4 regions of the Rhodoferax sp. WC2427 genome follow, and region 2 is predicted to be linked to each of the others. Evidence: predicted binding sites of a transcription regulator. Region 2 holds the regulator's gene; each other region holds the start of a gene.

Region 1 (4,908 bases), 270 kb from region 2:
AACAGCACCGCCGACAGCAGGATGCCGATGGGGTGGTTGCGCCCCATCAGGGCCACCGCAATGCCGATGAAACCCGCGCCCGCCGTGAAGTTGAGGCCCAGGTTGTGGGACGAGCCCATCTGGCTGTTGACGGCCGCCATGCCCGCCAGCGCGCCCGATACGGCCATCACGCCGATGATGGTGCCCTTGATGGAAATGCCCGCGTAGTGGGCCGCGTACGGGTTCAGGCCCACGGTGCTCACGCCGTAGCCCCAGGAGGTGCGCCACATCACCAGCGCGTACAGGCCCAGCGCGGCCAGCGCCAGCACAAAGCTGATGTTGACGGGGGTTTGGCCCAGCACCGGCAGCCATTCGTTGAGCCGGGGCAGCCAGGTGGCTTCGGCAAACTGGCGGCTGGAGGTGCTTTGCTGGCCCACCGGGATCAGCAGGCTGACGATGATGTAGTTCATCAGCGACGCGGCGATGAAGTTGAACATGATGGTGGTCACCACGATGTGGCTGCCGCGCTTGGCTTGCAGGTAGCCCGGCAAAAACGCCCAGGCCGCGCCAAACAGGGTGCTCATCAGGATGGCCAGCGGAATCACCAGCCAGGGGCTCCAGGCCGCGTCCATGTTCAGCACCACCAGGGCCATGCCCAGGCCGCCGATGTACATCTGGCCTTCGCCGCCGATGTTGAACAGGCCGGCGTGCAGCGCAAAGGCCACGGCGAGCCCGGTGAAGATGAAGGTGGTGGCGTAAAACAGGGTGTAACCCAGCCCCTCGGGGTTGAGGAAGGCGCTGTTGACCAGGATGCCCAGCGACTCGGTGGGGCTTTCGCCCAGGGCGTAGATCACCACGCCCGCCACCAGCATGGCCGAGATGAGGTTCAGGATGGGCAACAGCAGGTTGGTGGCCCAGCCGGGGAGGTTGTGTGGGTTCATAAATTTAGTGCGTCACGCCGCCCATCATCAGGCCGATGCGGGTGGTGTCAAAGTCTCCCGCGGCCAGTTCGCCGGTAATCTTGCCGCCACACATCACCAGAATGCGGTCGGCCAGCACGCGGATTTCTTCCAGCTCCACCGACACCAGCACGATGGCGATGCCCGCGTCGCGCAATGCCAGCAGGCGGCGGTGGATGGTCTCGATCGAGCCAATGTCCACGCCGCGGGTGGGTTGCCCTATCAAAATGAGAGCAGGCTGTGCCGCTATCTCGCGCGCCAGCACCACTTTTTGCTGGTTGCCGCCCGACAGCAGGCCGACGCGCAGGGTCGGGTCGGTGGGGCGCACGTCAAATTCGGCAATCAGCTTTTTGGCATGCGCCAGGATGGCCTGCGGGTTGAGCAGCCAACCGGAGTGGAACAGGCGGTCGTTCTGGTGTCCCAGCAGGGTGTTCAGGGCCACCGAGTTGGCTTTGACCAGGCCTTCGCGCAAGCGGTCTTCGGGCGCGTGGGCAATGCCCAGTGTGCGGTACACCGCGGGCAGGCCATCGGCATCGCGCCGCCCCTTGAAGGGCAAGGGTTGGCCCTTGTAGCGGATGTCGCCGCTGCTGGGCAGACGCATGCCCGCCAGCACTTCCAGCAGCTCGGACTGGCCGTTGCCCGAGACCCCTGCCACGGCCACGATTTCTCCGGCACGCACCGAAAAGTTCAGGTCGTCCAGCAGCTTTACGCCCTGGACGTTGTGCAGGCTCAGGTGCTGCACCTCCAGCACGGCGGCACCGGGTTGGTAGGGGCCGCGCGACAGGGTGGATTCGATGCTGCGGCCAATCATCAGGCTGGCCACGGCCTCGCGGCTGCTGGTGGCGGTATCGACCTCGCCCACCACGGTGCCCGCGCGCATCACGGTGACGCGGTCGGTCAGCGCAAAAATTTCTTGCAGCTTGTGGGTGATCAGGATGATGGTTTTGCCCTGGTCGCGGAACACGCGCAGGATGGCAAACAGGGAGTCGGTTTCTTGCGGAGTCAGGACGGCGGTGGGCTCGTCCAGAATCAAAATGTCGGCGCCACGGTAGATCAGCTTCAGGATCTCCACCCGCTGCTGCGCACCCACCGACAGGTTTTCGACCCGCACGTTGGGGTCGACTTCCAGGTTGTACTCGGCACCCAAGGCGCGCAGGCGTTGTTCGGCCGCCTTGAAAGGCGCATCCAGCACCAGCGCGCCTTCCACGCCCAGCAAAATGTTCTCCAGCACGGTAAAGCTGTCCACCAGCATGAAGTGCTGGTGGATCATGCCGATGCCGCGTTGGATGGCTTCCTGGCTGTTGCGCATGGGGGCAGGCTGGCCATTGAGCAAAATGTGTCCGCTGTCGGCCTGGTAGTAGCCGTACAGGATGCTCATCAGCGTGGATTTGCCCGCGCCGTTTTCACCCACGATGCCGTGGATGGAGCCTTTGCGGACCTTGAAGCTGACCTGGGCGTTGGCCTTGACGGCCCCAAACTGTTTGGAAATGCCTTGGAATTCGACGACCGGCACCCCCGGCAGGGTGCCGCCTTCTTGCGCAGTCAACACGCCCCCGGTTAGACGGGGCAGCTGTTGCCGGTGCGGTAGTCGACTACCTTGACCTTGCCAGACTTGATGTCGGCAGCGGCCTGTTTGATGCTGGCTTCCATCGCGGGGGTGATCAGTTTGCGGTTGTTGGCATCTAGTGCCCAGTCCACGCCGCCCTCAATCAGGCCCTTGCTGACGACGCCAGCCTTCCAGGTGCCATTTTTGACGCTCATGAAGCCGTCGTAGGTGGCGTTGTCCACGCGCTTGAGCATGGAGGTCAGGATGAAGCCGGGGTAGAGCGGGTTCTGGTTGGAATCGACTCCAATGCCGAGTTTGCCCTTGTCCTTGACGGCCTGCAGTGCTCCCATGCCGCTGCCACCGGCGGCGGCAAACACCACGTCGACGCCCCGGTCAAACTGCGCGCGGGCCAGTTCGCCACCCTTGGCCGGATCGCTCCAGGCGGCGGGGGTGGTGCCAACCATGTTTTGCGTCACGTCGATCTTGGGGTCTACCGACTTGGCGCCCTGCGCATAGCCGCAGCCAAAAGCGCGGATCAGGGGTACGTCCATACCGCCGATGAAGCCGACTTTCTGCGACTTGCTGGCCAGCGCCGCGGCCACACCGACCAAATAGGAACCTTCTTGTTCCTTGAAGGTGACGGAGCTGACGTTGTCGCCATTGACCACGTCGTCAATGATCATGAACTTGACCTTGGGGAACTCTTTGGACACCGTGGTGACCGCGTTGGTCATCGAAAAGCCGATGGACACGACCAGGTCGACGTTCTTGCGGGCCATCTGGCGCAGCACCTGCTCGCTTTGCGCGTCGGAGGTGATGGAGGCTTCCAGGTAACCGATCTTGGTCTCCTTCTTGAAGCGCTCGGCACCTTCGTAAGCCGACTGGTTGAACGATTTGTCAAACTTGCCGCCGCTGCCATAGACCAGCGCCAATTTGGGGTCGGCCGCGTGTGCGCTGAGGGCGCAAAATGCAGTGGCTACAGCGAGAGAGATGGAAGTGAGTTTCATGGCAGGCAGGTGGGTGGTGGATGAAATAAGGCCAAAACATCAAGCAATAAACTTGCCAGTTTGGGGCAATTTCTTGATCATTTGGTCAAGATATTAAGCGAATTCCTTGGATTCGGGATTGGAGGAAACACCCGGTTGCATACCTGCCTGAGTTTCCACGGTCCAACCATCGGCTTACGCGCTCAGCCGCCCGAATCCAGGGTCGAAGTAGCGTGTTTGTCTTGCCCCAGCCGTTCCACCATCTGCGCCAGCGCGGGCTTGAGCGCGGCTTTCAGGGTGTGCGGCGGGTTGATCAGGAACATGCCGCTGGCGGGCAGGCCGGGCCGCTTGACTTCGCCGTCAGCATCGGTGGTGAGCTTGCTGAACTTGACGGTCAGGGTGGCGTGCAGCCAGCTCTTGCCGGCCTTGGTGGCCAGGGTCTTGAGCTTGCGCGGCAGGTCGTGGGCTTCGGGGCGCGGGATGATGGGGTACCAGACGGCATAGGTGCCGGTGGCAAACAGTTTCAGGCTGTTGGCGATCATCTCGGTCACCAGGCTGTAATCGCTCTTGATTTCATAGCTGGGATCGCACAGCAGGAAAGCACGGCGGCTGGGTGGAGGCAAGAATTTGCGGATGCCTTCAAAACCGTCTTCGCGGAACACCGCGATCTGTCGCCCGGCAGACAGCTGGGCGATGTTGGCCGACAGGGTTTTGCTGTCGGTGGGGTGCAGTTCAAACAGCTTGAGCCGGTCGTGGTCGCGTAACAGCTGTTGCATGATGAAAGGCGAGCCGGGATAGACCTTTTTGCCGCCCGACTTGTTGAAGCTGGCGACCATGTCCAGGTAGTCTTGCAGCGCGGGTGCGGGCACCAGGGGCGGCTGGCCCGGTTCAGGATCGGCCAGCAGCTTCAAAATGCCATTGGCCGCCTCGCCGCTGGTTTCGGCGTAGTCGCCGTCGAGCCGGTACAGACCGGCACCGGCATGGGTGTCCAGCACGGCCAGGGCCGGGTCTTTTTCGGTCAGGTGTTTGAGGGCGGCAATCACCACCGTGTGTTTGAGCACATCGGCGTGGTTGCCTGCGTGGAAGGCGTGGCGGTAACTAAACATAGGCCCCTATGGTAACGAGGCGGGCCGGTGCTGTGTCAGGCTGCGCACTAAACTAAGGGGCTAAGCGACCATTTCCGCGTATGTCCGATTCCGCCCACCTTCCGATTTTGCATTCTGACGCCCTGCCCAGTGGCACGCGGCTGGGTGAGTTTGAGCTGGTGCGCCTGCTGGGTGTGGGCGGCTTTGGCATGGTCTACGAGGCCTATGACCATTCCCTGCACCGGTCGGTGGCCATCAAGGAATACATGCCAACGGCTTTGGCCGGACGCGCAGGGGGTGTCACCGTTGGCATCCGATCATCGCTGGATGGCGCCAGCTACCAGGCCGGTTTG
Region 2 (4,908 bases):
CGCGGAACTCGACCACGCCCGTGACCCCGGCGCGCTCGGCATTGCGGGTGGCGAAATCGACCATCCGGAAAGCCACATCGCTGCCAAAAATGGGGGCCTGCGGCTCGTGCTCGGCCTCGGCGGCCTGGTCCTGGATGGCCGACCACACATGGGGCTGGAACGGCAGCAGCTTCTCGAAGCCAAAGCGGCGCAGGCTGCCCGGGGCGATGTTGCAGGCAATCTGCGCAGCCTCGATGGCGATGGTGCCGCTGCCGCAGCAGGGGTCGTAGAAGGGCGTGGTGCCGTCCCAGCCGCTGGCGGCAATCATGGCGGCGGCCAGGGTTTCCTTCAGCGGAGCATCGCCCTTGTCTTCACGCCAGCCGCGCTTGAACAGCGCGTCACCCGACGTGTCGATGTAGATGGTGGCGTGCTCGGTGGTCAGGTGCAGGTAGATGCGCGCGTCGGGCCACTGCACGTTCACATCGGGGCGCACGCCAGTCTTGAAGCGGAAACGGTCGGCCACCGCGTCTTTCACCTTCAGGGCGGCGAAGTTCAGCGAGGTCAGCGGGCTGTGTTGCGCGGTGACTTCGATCTTGAAGCTCTGCTTGGGCGTAAACCAGATCTCCCAGGCCACGTTGCTCGCGGCCTCGTACAGGTCTTGCTCGTTGCGGTAGGGCGTGCTGGACAGCTCGATCAGCACCCGCTGCGCCAGGCGGCTGTGCAAATTGAGCCGCATCGCATCGCGCCACGACGAGCGCACCAGCACCCCGCCCCGGTGCGAGCGCAAATCCTCGCCCTGCAGCCCGGTAATCGCGTGCACCTCTTCGGCCAGCAGCTCTTCCACGCCAGCGGCGCAGGGTAAAAATAATTGGAGTTGGTTCATGGAGTCGGTGCCAAAGTGGGGCGCGGAGCGGGTCCGCTGGGAGGCGTGGAGTATCCCATAGGGGCATCTTGGCCTGCCAGTCCCCCGGGCAGGACCCGCACACGCAGGGACTGGTCAGGAGTCCGCTACAGCGCCTTGCGCAGATTCGTCGGCGCGATCCGCAAGGCTTCGCGGTACTTGGCTACCGTGCGGCGGGCGCATTCGATGCCCTGCTCTTTCAGCATATCCGACAGTTGGCTGTCGCTGAGCGGCTTTTTCAGGTCTTCGGAGGCAACGAACTGCTTGATGAGCGCGCGCACCGCCGTGCTGGAGGCATTGCCGCCCGTCTCGGTGCCCAGGGATGAGCCGAAGAAGTATTTCAGCTCGAAGGTGCCGTAGGGCGTAGCCATGTACTTGGCCGTGGTGACGCGGCTGATGGTGGACTCGTGCAGGCCCAGTTCGTCGGCAATCTCGCGCAGCACCAAGGGGCGCATGGCCAGCGCGCCGTGGCTGAAGAAGCTTTTTTGCCGCTCCACGATGGCGTTACTGACCCGCAAGATGGTGTCGAAGCGCTGCTGGATGTTCTTGATGAACCAACGGGCTTCCTGCAAGCGCTGCTGCAGGGCGGCGTTGTTCGAAGAGTCCTTGCCGCCACCCTTGTGCTGGCGCAGGGCGTTGGCGTAGATGTCGTGCACGCGCAGGCGCGGCATGACCTCGGGGTTCAGCACCACCCGGAACTTGGCGTTGGCACCCCGCCCCACTTTGGCCACGATCACGTCGGGCACCACGATGTTGCGCTCCACATCCACAAAGCGGCGGCCAGGCTTGGGCTCCAGCCGGGCGATCAGCGCAATGGCCAGTTTGATGTCGGCATCGGTGGCGTGGCAGAGCTGGGCCAGGCGCTTCACGTCGCGCCGGGCCAGCAGGTCCATGGGCTGGCGGCAGATGCGCAGTGCGATCTTGCGCACCGGGTCGTTGCCCATGGTGGATTGCAACGCCTTGAGCTGCAACACCAGGCATTCGCCCAGATGGGTCGCACCCACGCCAGCGGGCTCCAGGCTTTGCAGCAGGCCCAAGGCGACGGTGAAGCGGTGCACCAGCTCTTCCTGGGCCTCCAGGTCGTCGCCCGCCAGGCCCTGGGCCAGGCTGGCCAGGTCGTCTTCGAGGTAGCCGTCGTCGTTCAGGGACTCGATCAGGAAGCGCAGCGCCGCCTGGTCTACCTCACCCAGGCGCAGCGCCAGTGCCTGGCGGTGCAAAAAGCTGGTCAGCGATTCCTGGTTGCGGGCCAGCTCGGTGGCATCGGCCTCGCCGTCTTCGCCCAGGTTGTTCTGGCGGGCGGGTGCGTCGCCGCCCCACTCGCTGTCGTCGGGCTTCATCTCGGAGGTGCCGTCGCCATCCCAGCTGGTGTCGTCCCCACCGGTCAGCGGCGACTCTGAGTCATTTGAGCCCTCGGTGCTGGTCTCGCTTGTGTATTCAGCTACAGAAGTAGGAGCAGATTCGGTTTCGCGGTCGCCTGCGCTCACGGGCGTGTCGGCCTGGGCCAGGCCAAACTCTTCGCGGGGTGCGTCGTCCAGGTTGCGTTCCAGAAACGGGTTGTCGTCCAGCATCTGGTCCACTTCCTGGCTCAGCTCCAGGGTGGAGAGCTGCAACAGGCGGATGGACTGCTGCAACTGGGGCGTGAGCGCCAGGTGCTGGGAAACGCGTAGGGAAAGGCCTTGCTTCATCGTGCAATCACATGCGGAAGTGCTCGCCGAGGTAGACCCGACGCACATCGGCGTTGTCCACGATCTCGGACGGCGTACCTTCGGCCAGCACATGGCCGTCGCTGATGATGTAGGCGTGGTCGCAAATACCCAGGGTCTCGCGCACGTTGTGGTCGGTGATCAGCACGCCGATGCCGCGCGACTTCAAGAAGCCGATGATGCGCTGGATCTCGATCACCGCAATCGGGTCGATACCGGCAAACGGCTCGTCGAGCAGGATGAAACGCGGCTGGGTGGCCAAGGCGCGGGCGATCTCCACCCGGCGGCGCTCGCCACCCGACAGGGCCAGGGCGCTGGACTGGCGCAGGTGTTCCACCCGCAGGTCTTCGAGCAAGGCGGTCAGGCGCTGTTCGATCGCCTCCTTGGTCAGCGATTTACCGTCCTCGCCATGCTGCAACTCCAGCACGGCACGCACGTTTTCTTCCACCGTGAGCTTGCGAAAAATCGAGGCCTCTTGCGGCAAATAGCTCAGGCCGAGGCGCGACCGACGGTGGATTGGCATGTGCTCGACCGGCTGGCCGTCGATGGAGATACTGCCGCCATCGGCCCGTACCAGGCCCACGATCATGTAGAACGAGGTGGTCTTGCCCGCGCCATTGGGGCCGAGCAGGCCCACCACTTCGCCTTTTTTGACCGCCAGGGTCACGTCCTTCACGACCTTGCGGCTGCCATAGGCCTTTTGCAAATGGCGGGCCTCCAGGCGACTGTCTACAACCTCTGCCACGGCCTTCACTTTTGCGCGCCCTCCAACGTGGTGCTGGGTCGCAGCGCGGGGCTGGCGGAGCCCGCTGGCGCAGAGGCCACCGGGGCCACCACCTTGGGAGTCAACATGGCGCGGACCCGACCGTTCTGGCCACCGGGGTTGTTCGCGGGCGTGCCGTTGTCCACCGTGAAGACATCGGTGGTGTTGTCGTAGACGATGACACCACCGGTCACTTCGTCATTGACCTTGCTGCCCAGCAGGCGGCGCATCACGGCGCGCTTGATGAAACGCACGTTGTCGAGCTTGCTGCTGTATTCGATGGTTTCGCCTTCGCCCTCGATGTATTCGTCGACGCCGTCGCGCTTTTGCTTGAAGTAGGCCAGCTTGCCGGGCTCGGCGGTGACCACGCCAAACTGGTTGCCCTCGGCGTCCTGGCGCACATCTACACGGGCTCCACGGATGACGATAGTCCCCTTGGTCATGACCACGCGCCCCGTAAACACGTTGGTTTGCTTCAGGTCGTCGTAGCGCATGGCATCGGACTCGACGTTCATGGGCTTGAGGCGGTCGGCTTTTTCAGCCCAGGCAGCGCTGCCCGCACAAGTGCACAGCAACAAGAGTAGGAAGGTGTGGTAGGCGTTTTTCATAGAGGCACGAATCTTGCAGATGATTGTACCGGTCGATTCGGGTAGCCCAGAAAAAAGCCCGCAAAAGCGGGCTCATAGGTGCGGTACGCGGGCGACCGGTCAGGTTTTTTGCTGCGACACCAGGTAATCCACCACCGTCAGGCCACGCTCCATCGACTGGGCTTGCGTGCCGTCGGTGTAGAAGCGTCCGGCCACACCCATGGCGGGCACACCGGCGACTTTGTAGGCCTCTTGCAGTTGCGCGGCCTTGCGCACCTTGGTGGCCACCGAGAACGAGTTGTAGGTTTCCACAAACTTGGCTTTGTCCAGGCCCTGCTTGGCGGCCCATTCGATCACCAGGTTGTCCTTGTCCAGCTTTTGGCGCTCGACATGGATGGCGTTGAACACCTTTTCGTGCACCGCCTCCAACTGGCCCATGGCCTCCAGCGTGTAGTACAGCTTCTGCGGCGGCACGAAACTGTCCTGGAACACCACCGGCACGCGGCGGAAAGCCACATTCTTGGGCAGCTTCTTGAGCCAGGCGGTCAGCGCGGGCTCAAAGGCAAAGCAATGCGGGCAGGCGTACCAGAAGAACTCGATCACCTCGACCTTGCCCGCCGGGGCTTCGGTGGGCACGGGTTTGTCCAGCACCAGGTAATCGGTGCCAGCCACAGGCGGCTTGCCCTGCGCGTGGGCGCTACCGACAGGGGACAGAACCAGGGCCGAGCCCGCCAGAACGCTGGCAGAGGTCAGGGAAAACTCACGACGTTTCATTGCTAATCACTCCTTGTGGGGGTCAGACGGGGCTGGGTTGAAAAAGTTCAGCCCGGATGCCCACGGTAAATACAACGCCGGACTACCGCTGTACGCGGACCAGGGTGGTGTCGCCACCGGCACTTTCCAGCTTGTCTTTGGCGCGCTCGGCATCTTCGCGCTTGGCAAAGGGGCCCATGCGCACGCGGTAGACGGTGCGGC
Region 3 (4,908 bases), 1.3 Mb from region 2:
AAGATATGGGCGGGGTTAAGGCCTAGCGGCACAACTTGCGCACACGCGGTTTCCCGACAACATGGGCACGGCACCGCACAGCCCCGTGGGGCTGTGCGGTGCGTGTTTGTGTTTCACAGATACGGGTGCCGCACCATCGCATCTCAGGTGGTCACCGGCACCAGGAATTCGCGGCTGATGTGCGCGCCCAGTTCATTGACACGGTCCAGAAACTGCGTCAGATAGGCGTGCAGTCCGGTGGCCAGGATTTCGTCGATGCGGGCAAACTGCAGGTCGGCGCGCAGCTTGCCAGCGCGGCGCAGGGTTTCGCTGTTCGGGTTGTTGGACACCAGCGACAGGTTGCTCAGCACTTCATTCAGGCTGCCATGCAAGGAGCGCGGCATGTCGGCACGCAGGATCAGCAGCTCGGCCACGCGCTCGGGTTTGATCACGTCGCGGTAGACCTTGCGGTACACCTCGAAGCCCGAGACGCTGCGCAAAATAGCGCTCCAGTGGTAGAAGTCGTACTCTTGGTCCTTCTCGCTGGCGGCACCGAAAAAGTCGCTTTGCACGGCGTGGAACTTCACGTCCACCAGGCGCGCGGTGTTGTCGGCCCGCTCCAGAAAGGTGCCCAGGCGGGTGAAGTGGAAAGCCTCGTCCTGCAGCATGGTGCCCAGCGTGACACCGCGCGACAGGTGCGAGCGGAACTTGACCCACTCGAAGAATTGCGCCGGGTCGGTCTCGAACTCACCTGCCTTGAGCATGCGGTTCACATCCAGCCAGGTGGTGTTGAGCGTTTCCCAGACTTCGGTGGTCAGGGTACCGCGTACCGCACGGGCGTTTTCCCGGGCGGCCCGCAGGCAGGAGATGATGGAAGACGGGTTTTCTTCGTCCTTGACCATGAACTCCATCACCGCCTTGGAGGTGATTTCGCCATGCTTGGCCAGGTAGGGTTGCAGCAGTTCGCTAATCGATAGCAGGCCTTGCAAGCCCACCTGGGCGACGGCGGCCGACTGGGGCAGGAGCGCGGTTTGGTAATTGATGTCGAGCATACGGGCGGTGTTCTCCGCGCGCTCGGTGTAACGGGACATCCAGAAGAGATGGTCGGCGGTGCGTGACAGCATGTTTATTGTTCCTGTGGTCTGTTGTCTACGATTGGGACTGGATTTGGGTTTCTGCGGGAATCACCGGCACCGTGGCGGGCACGGCATCGTCTTCCAGAATCCAGGTGTCCTTGGTGCCGCCGCCTTGCGATGAGTTGACCACCAGAGAGCCTTCTTTCAGCGCCACGCGGGTCAGGCCGCCGGGCACGGTTTGCACGGTCTTGGCCGACAGCACGTAGGGGCGCAGGTCGATGTGGCGCGGGGCGATGCCGCTTTCCACAAAGGTGGGGCAACTGGACAGGCTGAGCGTGGGCTGGGCAATGTAGCCGCTGGGGTTGGCCAGCAGCGCCGCGCGGAACTCCTCGATCTCGGCCTTGGTGGAGGCCGGGCCGACCAGCATGCCGTAACCACCCGCGCCGTGCACTTCCTTGACCACGAGGTCCTTGAGGTTGGCCAGGGTGTACTTCAGGTCGTCCGGGTTGCGGCACATGAAGGTGGGCACGTTGTTCAGAATGGGTTTTTCACCCAGGTAGAACTCGATCATCTTGGGCACGTAGGGGTAGATCGACTTGTCGTCGGCCACGCCGGTGCCCACGCCGTTGCAGATGGTCACATTGCCTGCGGTGTAGGCGGCCATCAGGCCGTCGCAGCCCAGGGTGGAAGTGGGGCGGAACACCTGTGGATCGAGGTAGTCGTCGTCCACGCGGCGGTAGATCACGTCTACGCGCTTCGGGCCGCGGGTGGTGCGCATGTAGCAGAACTTGTCTTTGACAAAAAGGTCTTGCCCTTCAACCAGCTCGACACCCATTTGCTGGGCCAGGAAGGCGTGTTCGAAGTAGGCGCTGTTGTACATGCCGGGGGTCAGCACCACCACCGTGGGGTCGGACGTGGCAGCCGGGGCCGAGGCGCGCAGGGTCTCCAGCAGCAAATCGGGGTAGTGGGCCACGGGCGCCACGCGGTGGCTGTTGAACAGGTCGGGGAAAAGCCGCATCATCATCTTGCGGTCTTCCAGCATGTAGCTCACACCGCTGGGCACGCGCAGGTTGTCTTCGAGCACGTAGTACTCGCCGTTGCCCTGGGCATCGGGGGCACGCACGATGTCGACGCCGGAGATGTGCGAGTAGACGTTATTGGGCACGTCCACGCCCATCATTTCGGGGCGGAACTGGGCGTTGTTGATGACCTGGTCGCGCGGGATGATGCCGGCTTTCAGAATCTCCTGGTCGTGGTACACGTCGTGGATGAACCGGTTCAAGGCGGTGACGCGCTGCACCAGGCCCTTTTCCATGCTGCCCCACTCGTGGGCGGGGATGATGCGGGGGATCAGGTCGAAGGGAATCAGTCGCTCGGTGCCCGAGCCGTCTTCGTCTTTGGCGCCGTACACCGCAAAGGTGATGCCGACGCGGCGGAAGATCATCTCGGCTTCTTCTCGGCGCTTGGCCATCATGTCGCCGGGTTGCTTGGCGAGCCAGGCATCGTAGATTTTGTAGTGGTCCCGGATCTGCTTGCCCTCTGAGAAAAACTCGTACGGCAGCCCTGTGTACATCTCGTCAAATTTTTGCATAAATAAGTCCATCTCCTGATACATAAGCATAGCAAGTAGCGCGCCAGGTTGGTGCAAAAACAAGCGGTCGGTGGGGTGTGCGGGCCAGTCCGAGCCTCTGTGCAACCTCCACGGCACCCATCGTAGCGCTGTTTACCGGCGGGTCTTACGGCGGATGGTGCTGCCAGTAGCGCGGATCGTCCTGGCGATCGCAATGCATCTGCGCGGGTGCCGTGGTTTGCCAGCTGGCGGCCCCGCAGTGGCTGCTGTCCACCACCGGAATTCCCCGTGCCTGGTAGCGCTCCAGCACCAGCGGCGCAGGGTGGCCAAACCGGTTGCGGTAACCGGCCTGCACCAGCGCAAAGTGCGGTTGCACCGCGTCGAGAAATGCCGGGCTGCTGGAGGTTTTGCTGCCGTGGTGCGGTACCAGCAAAACGTCGGCCCGCAATGGAACCCGTTGGGCAAGGAGCGCGGCCTCTTGGGGTTGCTCGATATCGGCCACGAGTAACGCCGTGTAAGTGCCGTTGGTGATGCGCAACACGCAGCTCAAAGCGTTGGGTTTTTGCACATTGCCGTAGTCCGTGGCTTGGGGATGCAACACATCGAACTGCACGCCATCCCACGCCCAGCTTTGCCCCGCCATGCAAGGCTGTACCGCCCGCACGGCCTGCAGCGGGTTTCCGGCCTCCACGGAACTCAGCAGCCGGGCCTGCGGCTGGGTGGCCAACAGACTCGCCGCGCCACCACTGTGGTCGCTGTCGCGGTGGCTGACCACCACCGTGTCCACGCGCTCGCCCAGGGCCCGCAGCAACGGCACCAGCACCCGCTGGCCCGCGTCACTGTCCAGCCCGAAGCGCGGGCCGGTGTCGTACACCAGGGTGTGCCCGGCGGTGCGCACCAGTACGGCATTGCCTTGCCCGATGTCGGCGGCCAGCAGCCCAAAATGCCCCATGGGAGGGCGCGGCGTTTGCCACAGCAGCACCGGCAGCAGCAGCGGCACACCCAAAGCCCGCCAGGCCCAGGGCAGGCGCAGCACCAGCAATACCCCGCCTACTATGGCGCTTACGCTCATCCATAAAGCAGGAGCAGCTACGGAAAACGTAGCAAACGGCACAAGCGCCAGCATCTGCAACACCCAGCCCAGTGCGTCGATGGCCAGTGCTGCCGCCTGCCACAGCGGCGGCACCACCATGCCCAGCATGCACAGCGGTGTGACCACCAGCGTCACCCACGGGATCGCCAGCAGATTGGCCAGGAGCCCCACCACCGACACCTGCTGGAACAGCAGCAGCGTCAACGGGGCCAAAGCCAGGGTGATGGTCCACTGCTCTCGCAGCATCAAGCCAAATCGGCCTCCTGTGCTGATGGAATGGGCGTGAGAAGCTCCTGAATCTGTAGCAAAGAGTACGGCCACCGCCACAAAGCTCAGCCAGAACCCGGCCTGCAGCAAGGCATAGGGGTCGACGGCCAGCACCACCGCGCAAGCCAGCAGGCACACCGACGGCCAGGGCCATTGCCGCCCGCCCACCCGCAGCAGGCCCATGGTCGCCAGCATCCAGACGGTGCGCTGCGAGGGCACGCCCCAGCCGCTGAACACCGCGTAGCCCGTGGCCAGCAGCACGCCACCCACCAGCGCCACCTGCGGCACCGGCCAGGCTTCGCCGGCGCGCCAACCTAGTGAATCGCTGCGCCGCCAGAGCCAGCCCACGGCAGCGGCGGCCAGCCAGGCAAACATGGTCACGTGAAGGCCCGAGATGCTCATCAGATGCGCCACACCCGTGGCCCGGAACAGGTCCCAATCGGCCCGTTCGATGGCGTTCTGGTCGCCCACCACCAGCGCGGCGATGACCCCGGCCAGGTGCCGATCCGCCACATGCAGATAAATGCTGTCACGCACCGCCTGCCGGGCGCGCTCCACCGGGTGCTGCCAGGTGTCGGCCAGGCGCTGTGGGGCCACGTCCTTGGGCCCGGCACGCACGCTGCCGGTGGCCTGCACGCCCTGCTCCCACAGCCACAGCTCGTAGTCAAAACCGTGCGGATTGCGCCCGCCGTGCGGCGCCTTCAGGCGCACCGTCATCTGCCAACGCTCCCCGGCGCGCAGGCCATCGGGCTGGCGCTGCAGTTCCCATTGGGTGGCACTGCCGCCCATGCCAAAAGCCAGCATGCCGCTGTACCAGGCCAGGTCGACCACCGGCGGCACAGGCGCAGGTGCGCCATCCAAGCGTGCCGATTCAACTTGCAGACGAAACCGCAGACCTGCCTCGCTGCGCTGTGGCATAGCCA
Region 4 (4,908 bases), 1.7 Mb from region 2:
GGGCCATATGCTTCATGCGTTGTTTGATTTCTTTGACTGCCGCTGCTACTTGACCCGTATTGCCCGTGATGGCCCCAAGGCTCGTCCACTCATTCGGTGCAACGACATGGAGTGCCTTTTCAGCTTCAATCAAGGCATCAGCAGGGCTGAAATTGCAGTATTTCTCTAAATAACTTGTCATTCCAAACATCATAGATGCCTGGCTGCGTGCCTTATTGGCAATATGTGTGACCGACGTCATCAGACCTTCTCGCTTGAGGTGGCCTAATTCATCGATAAATAACCCCAAATTTGAACTGTCGCGCAGGGCAAGAGAAACGGCAACTTCTTTGGGACGGCGTGGCATAAGTCGAAAACATGCACTCGTCACAATTCCGAAATTCCCTTGGAAGAATACTCCATCTAGCATAGGGCCCAATCCAAATGGATGGCTATGGGCTAATGGAGAATCTTCACCCAATCTTCGAAATCCGGTTTTTATAATTTGACCGGATCCACATACGACTTCCAAACCAAATAAATCATCCTTACGCGGCCCAAAATAGCCAACACCGCGATCTAATGCATTTCCGATCAGGCTCGTATTTCGCGCCGAACCCGTTACATTAAAAGTAAGCTCTGGACATTTTTTTTGCAGAAAATCATATAACTGACCCTGGGTAACACCAGGTTCAATAACTGCAACGGGGTTTGAAACAGATATTTTTTCCGCATTAAGAATTCGGTTCATGGCTCCCAGATCAACCAATGAACAACCAGGCACAACAGGGGAAGCCGATCCATACCCCCAATTTAAACCGCATGATATGGGATAAAGCGGAACTTTAGTTTGGCGCGACTCAAGTACAAGCTTTTGAACTTCTTGCGTTGAGGTCGGTTTATGAACTGTGGATACAGGGTGATGGTGACCAGTAATATTCGTGCTTGCCAACCGATTGAGCGATGTTTGTAGACCCACGTAAAGCTCCATAAATTGAGGTGTAACCCGCAGCAATAAGTTGCGCACACCAGTTTACGGCAGCAGTTGTACAAAGCTTTAGAAAACAATAAAAAAAGGGGCCGAAGCCCCTTTTTGAATGAGAACCTTACGGTTCAAATTATTTTGCGTTGCGACGGCGACGCGATGCAGCCAAAGCCACCAGGCCCAGGCCCAACAGGGCAACGCTGGTGGGTTCTGGTACACGGTTGAAGTCAACACCACCAGAAGCATTGTTGATTGCGGCCTGACCAGTTGCAGTGTTCACAACAAAACCGTTGGTTGTGTTGGTGAAGCTGCTGAATGCCAAGTCGTAGAAAGGAACTGGATCAATAAAGAAGGTCTTGCCAGCAGCAGTCAGTGCGAAATTCATCGTGGCGTTCAAAGAAGTCCCAGCCAGTGCATTGAGCGACGAAACACCTTGCACCGAAACACCAGAACCCAGCAATACCGTATCTGCGGAATGGACAACGGTGCCGCTCGCAGCGTTTGTATTGTCCGCTGCAGTAAAGACGCTGTTGTTTGCCACACCGTTGCTCGTCTCACCATACAGATTGAAGCTCAAAGCAGTAACGGTGTACGTGCTGTTAGGAGCTGCATAGGTGCCGGAAGCCAGAGCAAGCGTGTAGGTGAACTCAGCCCACATCGCGTAACCTTGGCTGTTACCGAGAGCCAAGCCCGAGTCAGCTGCGCCGACGCCTTGGAAAGAAGTGAACTGGGTGTAGCCAACGCCAGTTTGATTGATCTGGTTGGCATTCAACTTAACCAGAGTGGATGCCGAACCATTGATGAAGTTCGACGAGAAGTCAGGGGTGACGTACCCGAACAAACCTGTGTCAACGGTGAATACTGGTGTTGGTGCAGCTACGGCTGGCAGGGAAAAACCAGCAACAGCAACGGCTGCGGAAACGATAGCGGCTTTAAATGCGTATTTCATGTGAACTCCTTAATTGAACAAACAAGCGACTTGATAGGAGACTAAAAGCAATGTGTGTGCCATCTTTAGTTTTTCATAAAAATCAAAGACTTACGAAAACAAAGAGGATTTCGCTCACTCGAAGTGTAAAAAAATCCGACTCTCAGTTCCTAGATCTTCGCCCTGCATCAAGGAAACATTTTTCACATTTAGTCTTAACAGGCGACGCAGCACCTTAAGCCATGGCTTGGGTTCCGGCCCTATGTCGAGCCATCGTCCCAAGCGGACAGATCGGTCGGCTCCAGTGCGATACAACGCTGCTCAGAGCTCCTTCACCTGCACATCGGTCACATCGACCAAGTCGCGGCCAGCGGCGGCGCCACGGCCTTTGGGTTGTCTGGCGGCGGGTTGCCAGCGGCTGGCGGCTTGGGAAGCCCGGCTCCAGCCTGCGCTGGGGTTGACCCGCATGACCCAGGGGGCCATTGGCTGGCCGGTAACTTTGGCCAACAGCGCGCGCGCCCCCCACAGCAGGGCCAGAGCCACCACCACCAACAACAGACTCGCGGCAAACACCAGGCCCATCGCCAATACGATCGCGCGCACCAGGAACCGCACCATGCTCGTTACAAAATCAGCCACACGTTTCTCCATCGTCTCAGGGCACCGGCCCATAGCTTAGTCTTGGTAGTTGGTGGGCGAAGTCCTGAATGCAAGCACCACACCCCAACAGCCTGCCGAGCGCCCATAAAAAAAGCCACCTTGCGGTGGCTTTTCAAGGCGCAAAGAAGAATTACTTTGCAGCGGCGGATGCAGCGTCTTTGGCAGCTTCAACAGCGGTGCCGGCAGCAGCGGCAGCGCTGGTAGCAGCAGCAGCAGCGTCGGTGGCAGCGGAAGCAGCAGCTTCAGCGGCAACAACTGGAGCAGCAGCAGGTGCTTCAACAGCAGGTGCGGGTGCAGCAACTGGTTCTTCTTTTTTGCCGCAAGCAGCCAAAACAACAGCAGCCATCAGAGCCGCGAGTACAAGCGATTTGTTCATTAGAAAATTCCTTAAAGAGATAGGGAGTAGAAACAATTTCCGGAAATCGTCAGCATAACTTTACGTGTATGTGACCGAGAGAAAGCACTCGAGCTCTTTCAACTCAGCCTTCAATTATAAGCTTCTTCTTCTGCAATGCCGAAAAACCCTTACTCGTAAATACAACATGGATGCTACAAGCCCAGGGTTGTGGATGGGAACGCCGGGCTGCTTTTGCGCAGCCATTCGCCCTGTGCCTGCTGCAGCAGAACGCGCTGCTGGGCGTCATCGCCGCACACGCCGCTGCTGTGCTCCAGGTCCAGGCGGCGCAGGGTCCAGACCGGGCTATGCAGGGCGCTGGGCAGATCTTGCGGGTCGGCGCTGCGGCACGCGCGGCAGTCGATCAGGTGCGACCAGGTGGTGCGCCAGGCCACAAAACGGGGGTGGCGGCGCACGACGGCATCGAAGGACACGGCCAGCATGGTGAACTGTCGGCCTCGCCGTGCCCAATTTTGTAACGATGTGCAAACTTCGCGCTCACCCAACGGCCAGTCCTCAAAAGTCGGGTCGCTGATGACGATCTCGTGCCAGCCCTCGTGCGCCGCGCAGGCCAGGGCATCGCGCACCACCTGCTGGAACGCCACCCGGCCCAAAAAGCGGCCGCTGGGGTGTTGGGGCGCATCGGCGGCGGGCAGCAAATCGTCCATGGCAAAACCTTTCAGTGGGAGTGCACCCAGCCATTGGCGCACCACGACAGCACCAGGGAGCGGGCGTCGGCGCTGGCGCGGGCCAGTTCTTTGGCCCCCAGTGTGCGCGCATCGGCCAGGCGGCGCATCAGGGTGGCATCGCGCCCGGCGGCCCGAAAGCTTTCGCCATTGATGAAGATGTGCTGCGCGTCATAGAACATGCGGCTGCGCGGGTCCAGCGTGACGGCACCCAGCGGTTCCGACGGTTCGTTGGCCTCAAACCAGACCTGGGCCTTGGGCTCGGTGAGCACCTCGCCCAAGGCGCATTGCAGGGCCACGGGGTCGTCCAGCATCTCTTGCAGCGCGGTCTGCGCAAAATCCTGCAAGGCGGCCGGAATGGCACCCGGGGTGTCGGTGGCAGGCTGGTCGGGGTCGCTGTACAAGGCTTCGCCGACGGCATCCTCGGCCTCTTCGGCCATGCGCTGCATGAGTTCGCGGACCAGTTCGGCGCGCTTGGGCGCACGGAAACCGACCGAATAGGTCATGCACTCGCCCACCGCCACGCCATCGTGGGCGTAACGGGGTGGCAGGTAGAGCATGTCGCCAGGCTCCAATACAAATTCTTGCTCGGGCACAAAGTTGGCCAGGATTTTCAGCGGTGCGCCGTCCACCAGGGTCAGGTCTTTTTGCCGACCGATGCGCCAGCGGCGCTGGCCGTGGGCCTGCAGCAAAAACACGTCGTAGCTGTCAAAGTGCGGGCCAACGCCGCCGCCATCGGTGGCAAAGCTCACCATCACGTCGTCCAGCCGCGCGTCGGGTACGAAGCGAAACTGCTGCAGCAGTTCGTGCACCGTGGCGGCGTGGGTGTCCACGCCCTGCACCAGCAAAGTCCAGCCGGGGGTTTTCAGGGGCGGCAGGGCGCGGCGCGACAAAGGGCCGTTTTTCATCTTCCAGCCGGTATCGGTCTGGGTGACCAGGCGCGATTCGACCTCGTCCTGCTCGGCCAGGGCCAGCAGCGCACTGCGGTCCAGCAGGGCCTGAAAGTGGGGAATAGCCTGGCGGATCAGCAAAGGCTTCTTTTGCCAGTAGTCGCGCATGAATTGCTGCGGGCTGAGTCCGCCCAGCAGCGGCAAAGTTTGGGTGGTGTCCACAGATATCCTTGGGTGTGTCATGAAGGCCGTTGCCTAAACTGCGACAATTCTCCTATGGAAATTACCCAACAATGTGTGGTCGCTCTGACCTGGACGCTCAAGGACACCCTGGGCGTGGAACTCGATGTGCTCGACGAGCCGGTAGAACTTCTGGTGGGCGGCGG

What was found. The regulator sigma-54, encoded in region 2, starts transcription at its own class of promoters, with help from an activator protein. The targets are predictions, from matches to a motif close to TGGCANGNAANCTGCTTT.
Region 1: a site for sigma-54 is predicted at 3,532-3,549, ahead of AB3G31_RS18920 (BMP family protein). Genes of this name have one in related genera too.
Region 3: a site for sigma-54 is predicted at 2,675-2,692, ahead of AB3G31_RS14320 (circularly permuted type 2 ATP-grasp protein). Genes of this name have one in related genera too.
Region 4: a site for sigma-54 is predicted at 1,958-1,975, ahead of pepA (flocculation-associated PEP-CTERM protein PepA). Genes of this name have one in related genera too.

Annotation. Positions count from the first base shown of each region.
Region 1 covers NZ_CP162006.1:4,054,511-4,059,418, reverse strand. The annotation lists gene AB3G31_RS18930 (ABC transporter permease) at 1-920, opposite strand, end outside; gene AB3G31_RS18925 (ABC transporter ATP-binding protein) at 925-2,487, opposite strand; gene AB3G31_RS18920 (BMP family protein) at 2,496-3,491, opposite strand; gene AB3G31_RS18915 (23S rRNA (adenine(2030)-N(6))-methyltransferase RlmJ) at 3,674-4,576, opposite strand; gene AB3G31_RS18910 (serine/threonine protein kinase) at 4,657-4,908, shown strand, end outside.
Region 2 covers NZ_CP162006.1:4,320,173-4,325,080, forward strand. The annotation lists gene AB3G31_RS20120 (class I SAM-dependent RNA methyltransferase) at 1-862, opposite strand, end outside; gene AB3G31_RS20125 (RNA polymerase factor sigma-54) at 988-2,565, opposite strand; gene lptB (LPS export ABC transporter ATP-binding protein) at 2,573-3,328, opposite strand; gene lptA (lipopolysaccharide transport periplasmic protein LptA) at 3,334-3,954, opposite strand; gene AB3G31_RS20140 (thiol:disulfide interchange protein DsbA/DsbL) at 4,054-4,707, opposite strand; gene AB3G31_RS20145 (SPOR domain-containing protein) at 4,790-4,908, opposite strand, start outside.
Region 3 covers NZ_CP162006.1:3,026,872-3,031,779, forward strand. The annotation lists gene AB3G31_RS14310 (EAL domain-containing protein) at 1-32, opposite strand, end outside; gene AB3G31_RS14315 (alpha-E domain-containing protein) at 144-1,103, opposite strand; gene AB3G31_RS14320 (circularly permuted type 2 ATP-grasp protein) at 1,129-2,646, opposite strand; gene AB3G31_RS14325 (DNA internalization-related competence protein ComEC/Rec2) at 2,792-4,908, opposite strand, start outside.
Region 4 covers NZ_CP162006.1:1,225,241-1,230,148, reverse strand. The annotation lists gene AB3G31_RS05910 (FAD-binding oxidoreductase) at 1-1,006, opposite strand, end outside; gene pepA (flocculation-associated PEP-CTERM protein PepA) at 1,098-1,913, opposite strand; gene AB3G31_RS05900 (hypothetical protein) at 2,214-2,531, opposite strand; gene AB3G31_RS05895 (hypothetical protein) at 2,568-2,888, opposite strand; gene AB3G31_RS05890 (hypothetical protein) at 3,102-3,614, opposite strand; gene AB3G31_RS05885 (cupin domain-containing protein) at 3,626-4,744, opposite strand; gene AB3G31_RS05880 (peptidylprolyl isomerase) at 4,799-4,908, shown strand, end outside.